One region of the Candidatus Pantoea communis genome, then DNA from elsewhere that is predicted to be linked to it. Evidence: predicted binding sites of a transcription regulator. Region 1 holds the regulator's gene; each other region holds the start of a gene.
The links. Region 1 encodes CRP, which controls carbon source genes, mostly activating them, when cyclic AMP is high. Its sites were predicted from a motif close to ATGTGANNNNNNTCACAT; they were not measured.
Positions count from the first base shown of each region.

Region 2: the regulator CRP is predicted to act here: its motif matches at 1,411-1,428, upstream of F3J37_RS14830 (iron-containing alcohol dehydrogenase).
Region 3: the regulator CRP is predicted to act here: its motif matches at 2,245-2,262, upstream of epd (erythrose-4-phosphate dehydrogenase).

Region 1 covers NZ_VWXC01000025.1:25,736-29,018, forward strand. Annotated here, with positions in the region: gene F3J37_RS24020 (YccS/YhfK family putative transporter) at 1-998, opposite strand, end outside; gene crp (cAMP-activated global transcriptional regulator CRP) at 1,057-1,689, opposite strand; gene F3J37_RS24030 (OsmC family protein) at 1,993-2,397, shown strand; gene F3J37_RS24035 (phosphoribulokinase) at 2,441-3,283, opposite strand, start outside.
Region 2 covers NZ_VWXC01000010.1:150,925-154,207, forward strand. Annotated here, with positions in the region: gene F3J37_RS14825 (dihydrodipicolinate synthase family protein) at 1-136, opposite strand, end outside; gene F3J37_RS14830 (iron-containing alcohol dehydrogenase) at 154-1,302, opposite strand; gene dtnK (D-threonate kinase) at 1,492-2,763, shown strand; gene F3J37_RS14840 (D-threonate 4-phosphate dehydrogenase) at 2,756-3,283, shown strand, end outside.
Region 3 covers NZ_VWXC01000004.1:95,538-98,820, reverse strand. Annotated here, with positions in the region: gene pgk (phosphoglycerate kinase) at 1-984, opposite strand, end outside; gene epd (erythrose-4-phosphate dehydrogenase) at 1,036-2,055, opposite strand; gene tkt (transketolase) at 2,409-3,283, opposite strand, start outside.

The sequences.
Region 1 (3,283 bases):
GGTTTCTGGGTGCGCAGCACACGCGCAATTCGGCTGAAATGGTAATAGCAGAAGTTGCCCACCGGATTGTCGGGATGCTGGCGCGCAATTTTTTCCAGCGCGCCGAGCTGCTTTTCCATGTGGAAGCGATCGGGCAATTGATGATAGAGAATGGCATCGGCCAACAGGCGCAGACGCGCAGAGATGGTTTTGGCATTCCAGCGGATCACCGCTTCGGCGTGACTCTGCTCGACCAGCTTTTGCACTTCTTCCGGCTGGTGCAGGCTCACCGAGATGTGCTCCTGCAAATCAAGCGCCACCTGGAAAGCCCGCGTCAGGCGCTTGTGGCTGTTATCGCGGCTGGCAGAGAGCATGTGCATCTGCTGATAGCAGGTGGTGATCAGGTCAACGGCTTTTTGCTGACGCGCCAGCAGCGGCGGCAGCGCTTTCTCGGGATCGGTAAGCTGCGTCAACAGTGTGTATTTTGCATCGCAATAATCCGCCAGTTCCCGATACAGCAGACTGAGCGTTTCGCGCATCGGCTGCTCTTTCCACAGCCAAAACCAGAACCAGTTAAACAGGCCATACCATAGCGTGCCGCCGATATACAGCAGCGGCGGCACCCACATGGGCATGCGTCCTACTAGGCTGAGGCTAAAGATGGCGGCAATCAGTGTGGCGGGCAACAAGCGACCGTGCAGCGGGCTGATTTCGCCGGTCACGCCTATCAGCAGCGGCAGCACAAACAGGATCAGCGGTAACGGAATGGCGTCACTGGTGAGAAATTGGATCAGAAAACTGGCGGTAGCAAACAGTGAGCCGCCAACAATCAGGCGTTTAAAGAAGCGCTTATGCGGTGTATCAAGACCCGCCATGTTGCAGCAGGCAGGGACTAATGAGAACAGCAGGCCTTTTTGCAGATCGCCAAACAGCCAGCCTAGTGCCACAGGCAGGCACAGCACCAGCGTTTGCCGCAGTGCGTAGTTGACCTCAGGATGATAGATGATTCGGCGCCACATCAGCTCATCGCAAACAAAAACGGCGCGATGTTGCCATCACGCCGTGGGTGATAAGAAATTAGCGGGTGCCGTAGACGACGATGGTTTTACCGTGTGCGGAGATCAGGTTCTGATCTTCCAGCATTTTCAGGATACGACCCACGGTTTCGCGTGAGCAACCCACGATCTGACCAATCTCCTGACGGGTGATTTTGATTTGCATCCCGTCGGGGTGCGTCATCGCATCGGGTTGTTTCGCCAGATTAAGCAGTGTTTGCGCGATACGGCCCGTCACATCGAGGAAGGCAAGGTTGCCCACTTTCTCGGAAGTGACTTGCAGACGACGCGCCATTTGCGACGAAAGTCGCATTAAAATATCCGGGTTTACCTGAATCAGCTGACGGAATTTTTTGTAGGAAATTTCAGCCACTTCGCAGGCAGTCTTAGCACGTACCCAGGCACTACGTTCCTGGCCTTCTTCAAACAGGCCGAGTTCGCCGATGAAGTCTCCCTGATTGAGGTAGGAGAGAATCATCTCTTTGCCTTCTTCATCTTTGATCAGAACCGCAACGGAACCTTTCACGATGTAGTACAGCGTTTCCGCTTTCTCACCCTGATGGATGAGCGTGCTTTTGGACGGATATTTGTGAATATGGCAATGGGACAGGAACCATTCGAGTGTAGGGTCTGTTTGCGGTTTGCCGAGAACCATTCGCTATTATCCTCTGTTGTAATCGTGCCCAAAACACAGGGGGCAGTTTTCCCTGTCAGGCGGTGTAATCGTCGAGCGTTTCCAGTAAAGGAAAATTATTTCCGGGTGATTCTTAAGCTACGCTTTTGATTCTTCCCGCCTTCGTCTGTGATGACGAAAATATTTTCAGCACTGTTTGTAGCACAGCTTTTGCAAGCTGTCTTCTGTTGTCTCGCTTCAGCAACAGGCGGAAGAGTCTGGATTGCTGTTTATCAAGTGAAAGCGTACTCTGGCGGCAAAACCGCCACTTCAGGAGAAAGAATAATGCAGGCACGAGTGAAATGGGTGGAAGGGCTGACCTTTCTCGGAGAATCCTCATCAGGCCATCAGGTATTAATGGACGGTAACTCGGGTGATAAAGCGCCAAGCCCGATGGAGATGGTTTTGATGGCAGCAGGCGGCTGTAGCGCGATTGACGTGGTATCGATCCTGCAAAAAGGCCGAAATGATGTGGCTGACTGCGAGGTGAAACTTACGTCCGAGCGCCGTGAAGAAGCGCCACGTATTTTTACGCAAATCAACCTGCATTTTATCGTTAGCGGCACAGCGCTAAGCGATAAAGCGGTGGCGCGGGCCGTCGATCTGTCGGCGGAGAAGTATTGCTCGGTGGCGATCATGCTCGGCAATAGTGTGAAAATGACGCACAGTTACGAAGTGATTGAGCGATAACATAAGTGGGCGGCCAAACGGCCGCCGCTACAGAATTTCTGGATTATTCAATCCGTTTACCTTCAATCAGCCGCTGCACCAGTGGCGTCATGATTAACTCCATTGCCAGCCCCATTTTGCCGCCCGGCACCACCAGTGTGTTCATATGCGAAATGAACGAGCCCTGGATCATCGCCAGCAGGTAAGGGTAAGCAATGCCTTCCAGTCCACGGAAGTGAATCACCACAAAGCTTTCATCGAGTGACGGAATTTCACGTGCGGCAAATGGGTTGGACGTATCCACCGTAGGTACACGCTGGAAGTTGATGTGGGTGCGCGAGAACTGCGGCGTGATGAAGTTGATATAATCCTCCATTGAACGCACCACTGAATCCATCACCGCTTCACGGGAATGGCCGCGCTCGCTGGTGTCGCGCACCAGCTTTTGAATCCACTCCAGATTGACAATCGGCACCACGCCGACCAGCAAATCGACATGCTCGGCGACGTTGTGCTGCTGTGTAACCACGCCACCGTGTAATCCTTCATAGAACAGCACGTCAGTGTTTTCCGGCAGCGGCTGCCAGGGCGTAAAGGTGCCCGGCACCTGATTCCACGGCACCGCTTCGTCGTAGGTGTGCAGATATTTGCGCGATTCACCTAGCCCGGTTTTTCCGTAATGCTTAAACGTCTGTTCCAGCAGCCCGAAGTCATTGGCTTCCGGACCGAAGTAGCTAATATGACGGCCCAGATCGCGTGCCTTACGGATCGCCATATCCATTTCTGGACGGGTATAACGGTGAAAACTGTCACCTTCCACTTCCGCAGCATGCAGATTCAGCTGCTGGAAAATCTTACGGAAGGCGAGGCTGGTGGTCGTGGTACCGGCACCGCTGGAACCGGTCAC
Region 2 (3,283 bases), on a different contig from region 1:
TGCCACCGCAGAAGATGCCGTTGCCTGCGCTGAGCTGACGTTGCACCTGCAGACGCTGAGCCGCGGGATTAAACGCACCTTCACTGTCAAAGGTGGTGACGATGGCGGTTAATACGCCCTGAATTTTCTTACTCATGATGCCCTCATTAATCCTTAGTGATTCAAAGCCGGAAAGAGTGTCAGGTAGACGTTTCGTACGTCATCGGCGCTCACTTTCATCGGTACATTCTTCATCAGTCGCTGCACGTCGAGCGCGGCATCAACCAGATACGGCAGGTGATCCGGGCCGATACCCAGTTCTTCCAGACTGGCAGGCAGTTTGAGACGTTTCACCAGCGCGGCAAAGTACTCCACCAGCGCATGCGATTTGGCTTCTTCATCCAGTGAGGCATCGGCGTCCGGCAGCAGATCGTAGGCCTGCGCGAATTTGCTCACGGCGGCGGGGCGCACAAAGCGCATGCACGGTGCCAGCAGAATGGCGTTCGCCACGCCGTGCGGCAGATGATATTTGCCGCCCAGCGGATAGGACATCGCATGCACCAGATGGGTACCGGCGTGGGCAATCGATGCGCCACCGTAATAAGAAGCCCACAACATATTCAGGCGCGCTTCCAGATTGCCCGGTTCGGCAATCGTGGTCTCAAGGCTGGCAAACAGCTTTTTCATGCCAATAAGCGCATAGTTATCGCTCACCGGATTGGACACGGTGGCGGTAAAGCACTCGATCAGATGACACAGTGCATCGATACCAGTGGAAGAGGCGATATGCGGCGGCATGCTGGTGGTCAGTTCAGGCACCAGTGCGACATAATCGGGCAGCATCACCGGAGTGATGATGCCGACTTTGGTCTCTTTCTCTGGGATCGCCAGGATTGCGTTTGGCGTGGCTTCGGAGCCGGTACCGGCGGTGGTCGGGATCAACAGTGACGTGGTGCGGGTCAGCGGTTTCTCTCCGGCCAGCAGGGCATCCAGTGTCGGCGCGCCATCAACGCACAGAATCGACAGCAGTTTGGCGACATCCAGCACGCTGCCGCCGCCCACGCCGATCACCAGATCGACGTCGGTAGAAGGTAGTGCGGCAACAATGGCGGCGACATCGTGCTGGCTTGGCTCCGGCGGCACGCTGTTGACGATGCTCAAACTGCTGATCTGCTGTTTCAGCTGCGCGATCAGCGACTGAACCGCTGGAATGCCTTCGATATTCTTGTCGGTGACCAGAAGCGCTTTGTCTTTACTCTGCAGTAAATAGCTGAGGTCATTAAGCGCCTGGAAGCCACTGATCACGGTGCTGTTGATATTCATTTCATACCCTTATCGCGGTTTTTTCGTACTAAATGATTAACTTTGCTCATTCAGTGCGGGTTCTGTCACTACAGTGCCTAAATTTATAGGACAAATTGATTTCAAATAATTTGATCTTGCTCACATATAATCAATCATGATTGAATATAATCAATCTCAACACGGCGAACTGCCGGCAGAGGAAAGAGAATGACTTCACAGCCATGGAAAACACCCGTCTTAGTGATCGCGGATGATTTTACCGGTGCCAACGACGCCGGTAGCGGACTGGCGCGAGCAGGCGCAAAGGTGCATGTGCTGTTTGATAGCACTACAGCCCACGATGCCAGCAGCGCCGATGTGCTGGTCATCAGCACCGACAGCCGTGCAGTCAGTGCAGCAGAAGCAGCGCATCGTACAACGCTAGCATTACAGCAGCATCAGGCGATTGCCCAGGATGGCTGGCTGTTTAAAAAGATTGATTCCACGCTGCGCGGCAATCCGGGCGCAGAGATTGAGGCCGCATTGCACGCCAGCGGAAAAACCTTAGCGCTGGTGGTGCCCGCTGTGCCGAAACTGGGCCGTACCACGCGTGAAGGTGAAGTGTGGATCAACCAGCAGCGTCTGACGGACACCGAATTTGCCAGCGACCCGAAAACCCCGGTGACCAGTAGCCATGTGTTAACCCGCCTGCACATGCAAAGCGATCTGACCGGTGAAACTCTGGACCTGGCGACGGTGCGCAGTGGCAAGCTGGCACAGGTGCTTGCCAGTAGGCAGGGCTTAGTGGTGCTGGATGCCGAGCAGGATGCTGATATTGCGCTGATTGTGGCGGCGGCGGCGAGTTTACCCGTACGACCCTTACTCGCAGGCGCTTCCGGATTAGGCGATGCATTGGGCGAATATCTGGCGGCGCGTCCGGCCAGGCCGGTGCTGGCCGTGGTGGGTTCGATGAGTGCCATCGCGCAGCAGCAAATCGCCCGCCTCGCGGCCCAACGTGACATTCGCATTATCGATATTGATATTCGTCAGTTGTTTGCTCAGCCCGCGTGGCCGCAGGCTGTCGAGTGGCAGCAAGCGATGCAACAGGCTTTACGCGACGGCGCACACTGCGTAGTGCGCACCACACAGCATGCAGAGCAACGCCATGAGATTGAACAGCTGTGTCAGCAACATCAGGTGTCACGCCAGGAGCTGGGAGAACGCATCTGCCACTTCCTCGCCCAATTGACCCAAAACGTTTGCCGCCAGGCCTTGCCTGCCGGGTTGTATCTTTCGGGCGGCGACGTGGCAATTGCCGTCGCACAAGCGCTCGGCGCCAGTGGTTTTCAGATTCAGGGCCTGGTGGCGGGCTGTGTGCCGCACGGGGTTCTGCTAAATAGCGAATTACACCTGCCGGTGATGACCAAAGCGGGTGGCTTTGGTGACGAAAACACCCTGATAGAAGCCATCCGTTTCATTGAGGAGAAGTCGAGTGAATAAAATTATTGCGGTGACCATGGGCGATCCGGCGGGCATTAGCCCGGAGATCATCATTAAAGCGTTAGCGGAAGGCGACCTGGCGGGGATCCCGGCAGTGGTGGTCGGCTGTGCCAGCACGCTGCGTCGGGTGATGGGATTGAACATTACGCCGCAGGCAGAATTACGCGTACTGGATAACGTCAAAGACGCGCATTTCGCACCGGGCATCATCAACGTGATCGATGAACCGCTGGCCAATCCAGAGGCATTAAAACCGGGTGTGGTGCAGAAAGAAGCCGGTGATTTGGCCTGGCGCTGTGTGAAACGCGCCACCGAACTGGCACTGGCCGGGGAAGTGCACGCAATCGCGACAGCTCCACTCAATAAAGAAGCACTGCACTCAGCAGGGCACATTTATCCGGGACACACCGAACTGCTGGCGCAACTGACTAACACCAAAAACTACGCCATGGTGCTGTACACCGATCATCTGAAGGTGATCCACGTCACGACGCATATCGCGCTGCGTAAGTTCCTCGAC
Region 3 (3,283 bases), on a different contig from region 1:
CGCGTTCGCCACGATTTCGGTGCCTTTGCGGAAGTTCGGGAATTCGAACACGCCAACCGGACCGTTCCACAGGATGGTTTTTGCCTCTTTCAGCAGTTTTGCCATCGCCTGTGCGGTTTCGTCACCGAAGTCCATAATCTCTTCGTTATCCGCCACTTCGGAAACCTTTTTCACGGTTGCCGGGGCAGTTTCAGAGAATTCCGTTCCGACGCGAGAGTCGGTTGGAACTGGAATGCCGTGCTCGTCACGCAGCTTTTTCGCCGCTTCAACGAAGTCTGGTTCGTACAGTGATTTACCGACGTTGTTGTCGATAGCCACGAAGGTGTTAGCGATACCACCACCGACAATCACGGTATCCGCGATTTTCACCAGAGACTGCAGCACGTCGAATTTGGTCGATACTTTAGATCCACCCACAACCGCTACCAGTGGACGCTGTGGATTGCTCATCACTTTACCCAGCGCTTCCAGTTCAGCAGAGAGCAGAGGGCCAGCACAAGCGATAGGGGCGAACTTGCCCACACCGTGGGTTGAAGCCTGCGCGCGGTGCGCAGTACCGAAGGCATCCATCACAAACACGTCGCACAGGGCGGCATATTTCTTCGACAGCGTCTCTTCGTCTTTCTTCTCGCCTTTGTTAAAGCGCACGTTTTCCAGAACCACCAGCTCACCCGCGCCGACTTCAACGCCGTCGAGGTAGTCTTTTGCCAGGGTAACGGTAGTGCCGTTCAGTTTGTCTTTCAGGTAGTTAACAACCGGCAGGAGCGAGAACTCTTCGTTGTATTCACCTTCGGTCGGACGACCCAGGTGAGAGGTAACCATCACTTTCGCGCCCTGTTTCAACGCCGCTTCGATGGTAGGCAGAGAAGCACGGATACGTGCATCTGACGTCACTTTCCCTTCTTTCACTGGCACGTTGAGATCGGCACGGATCAGAACGCGTTTACCAGCAAGATCCAGATCGGTCATCTTAATTACAGACATGGTGAACCCTCTCGTTGATTCTCATAAGTTTTGCCAGACGCAGTCCGCGTCTTACCTGAAACCGCTTGCGGCCATTGCTAACGTGGTGTCGATCATGCGGTTAGCAAAGCCCCATTCGTTGTCACACCAAACCAAGGTCTTGATGAGGTGATGACCACTGACCCGCGTTTGCGTGCCATCGACTATGGCACTGTGCGGATCATGGTTAAAATCTACTGAGACTAACGGTAATTCCGTATAGTCAACTATACCACGAAACGCCCCTTCTGACGCGTTTTGCAGCAACGCATTGACCTCACACGCCTTCACGGCTTCACGTACCGAAACGCTCAAATCAATGGCTGTCACGTTGATCGTGGGCACGCGCACAGCGATGGCTTCGAAGCGGTCATTAAATTTCGGAAAAATACGGGTAATGCCCGCAGCAAGACGCGTATCCACCGGAATGATCGATTGGCTGGCGGCACGGGTACGACGCAGATCGCTGTGATAGGCGTCAATCACCTGTTGGTCGTGCATTGCCGAGTGAATCGTGGTCACGGTGCCCGATTCAATACCGAAGGCGTCATCCAGCAACTTGATCACCGGAATAATGCAGTTGGTGGTGCAGGATGCGTTGGAGACAATGCGGTCAGTTTGTTTAAGAGCCTGTTCGTTTACGCCGAACACTACGGTGGCATCTAAATCGTTACCGCCCGGATGCGAGAACAATACCTTCTTCGCGCCCGCTTGCAGATGTGCTTCGCCATCTGCGCGGCTGCCGTACACGCCGGTGCAATCCAGCACGATATCGACGTTCAGTTCCTGCCATGGCAGTGCATCGATATCGGCCAGGTGCAGAATGCGAATGGTGTCGTCGCCCACGAACAGCTGATCGCGCTCCTGGCGCACATCCCAGGCAAAGCGGCCATGGCTGGTGTCATACTTCAGCAAATGCGCCATGCCGGTGGCTTCAGCCAGTTCGTTGATCGCCACCACGGTAATTTCAGCGCGGCGGCCGGTTTCATACAACGCACGCAGCACATTGCGTCCGATACGACCAAAACCATTAATTGCTATGCGAACGGTCATCTCACTTCCTGCAACAACAGCCAAAAAAACGTGCCAAATACCTTGAGCGTTTCGCTGCGTTTTGTACAGGGAATTATTGCCCGCTTAACGTTGCAAAATGATGCCACTCAATTGCAACTGAAACGGTTCAGCTAGAATAAAGCATGCGCGGAATAACAGGAATGATTGCGATCAATTGCGCTGCTGATTATTGGATCTACGTCACATATTTCGCACGTAAAAATTATTACTGCAGGAATAATTGAAGCGTTTCAGGTTGAAGGCGGGGTCTGAAATGAAAAAAGGTGCGCATAAAGCGCACCTTCGTTAGCGATCATCTAACCTGTCGGGCCGCCCTTGATGGCGACCGCTGATTACAGAATAGATTTCGCGATGTTCACCACGTTCTCAACGGTGAAGCCGAACTCTTTGAACAGCAACTCTGCCGGAGCAGACTCACCGAAGGTGGTCATGCCGACGATAGCGCCATTCAGGCCGGTGTATTTGAACCAGTAGTCCGCGATACCCGCTTCGATTGCCACACGCGCAGCAACTGCTTTCGGCAGTACAGATTCACGGTAAGCCGCGTCCTGCTTGTCGAAGGCATCGGTTGAAGGCATTGAAACAACGCGCACTTTGCGGCCTTCGCTGGTCAGCTTGTCATAAGCGGCAACCGCCAGTTCCACTTCTGAACCGGTAGCGATCAAGATTAGCTCTGGCGTACCTTCGCTGTCTTTCAGCACATAACCACCGCGTGCCACGTTTGCCAGCTGCTCAGCGGTACGATCCTGCTGCGCCAGGTTCTGACGAGAGAAGATCAGGGCTGATGGGCCGTCTACGCGCTCGATAGCGTATTTCCAGGCAACCGCAGACTCAACCTGGTCACATGGACGCCACAGGCTCATGTTTGGTGTTACGCGCAGGCTGGCCATCTGCTCAACCGGCTGGTGCGTTGGACCATCTTCACCCAGACCGATTGAATCGTGGGTATAAACCATGATCTGACGAATCTTCATCAGTGCAGCCATACGTGCCGCGTTACGCGCGTATTCTACGAACATCAGGAAGGTTGCGGTGTACGGCAGGAAACCACCGTGCAGCGCCAGGCCGTTAGCGATTGCGGTCATACCGAATTCGCGCACACCGTAATGGATGTAGTTACCGGCTGCATCTTCGTTGATTGGCTTAGAACCAGACCACATAGTCAGGTTGCTTGGCGCCAGGTCAGCCGATCCCCCCATGTATTCCG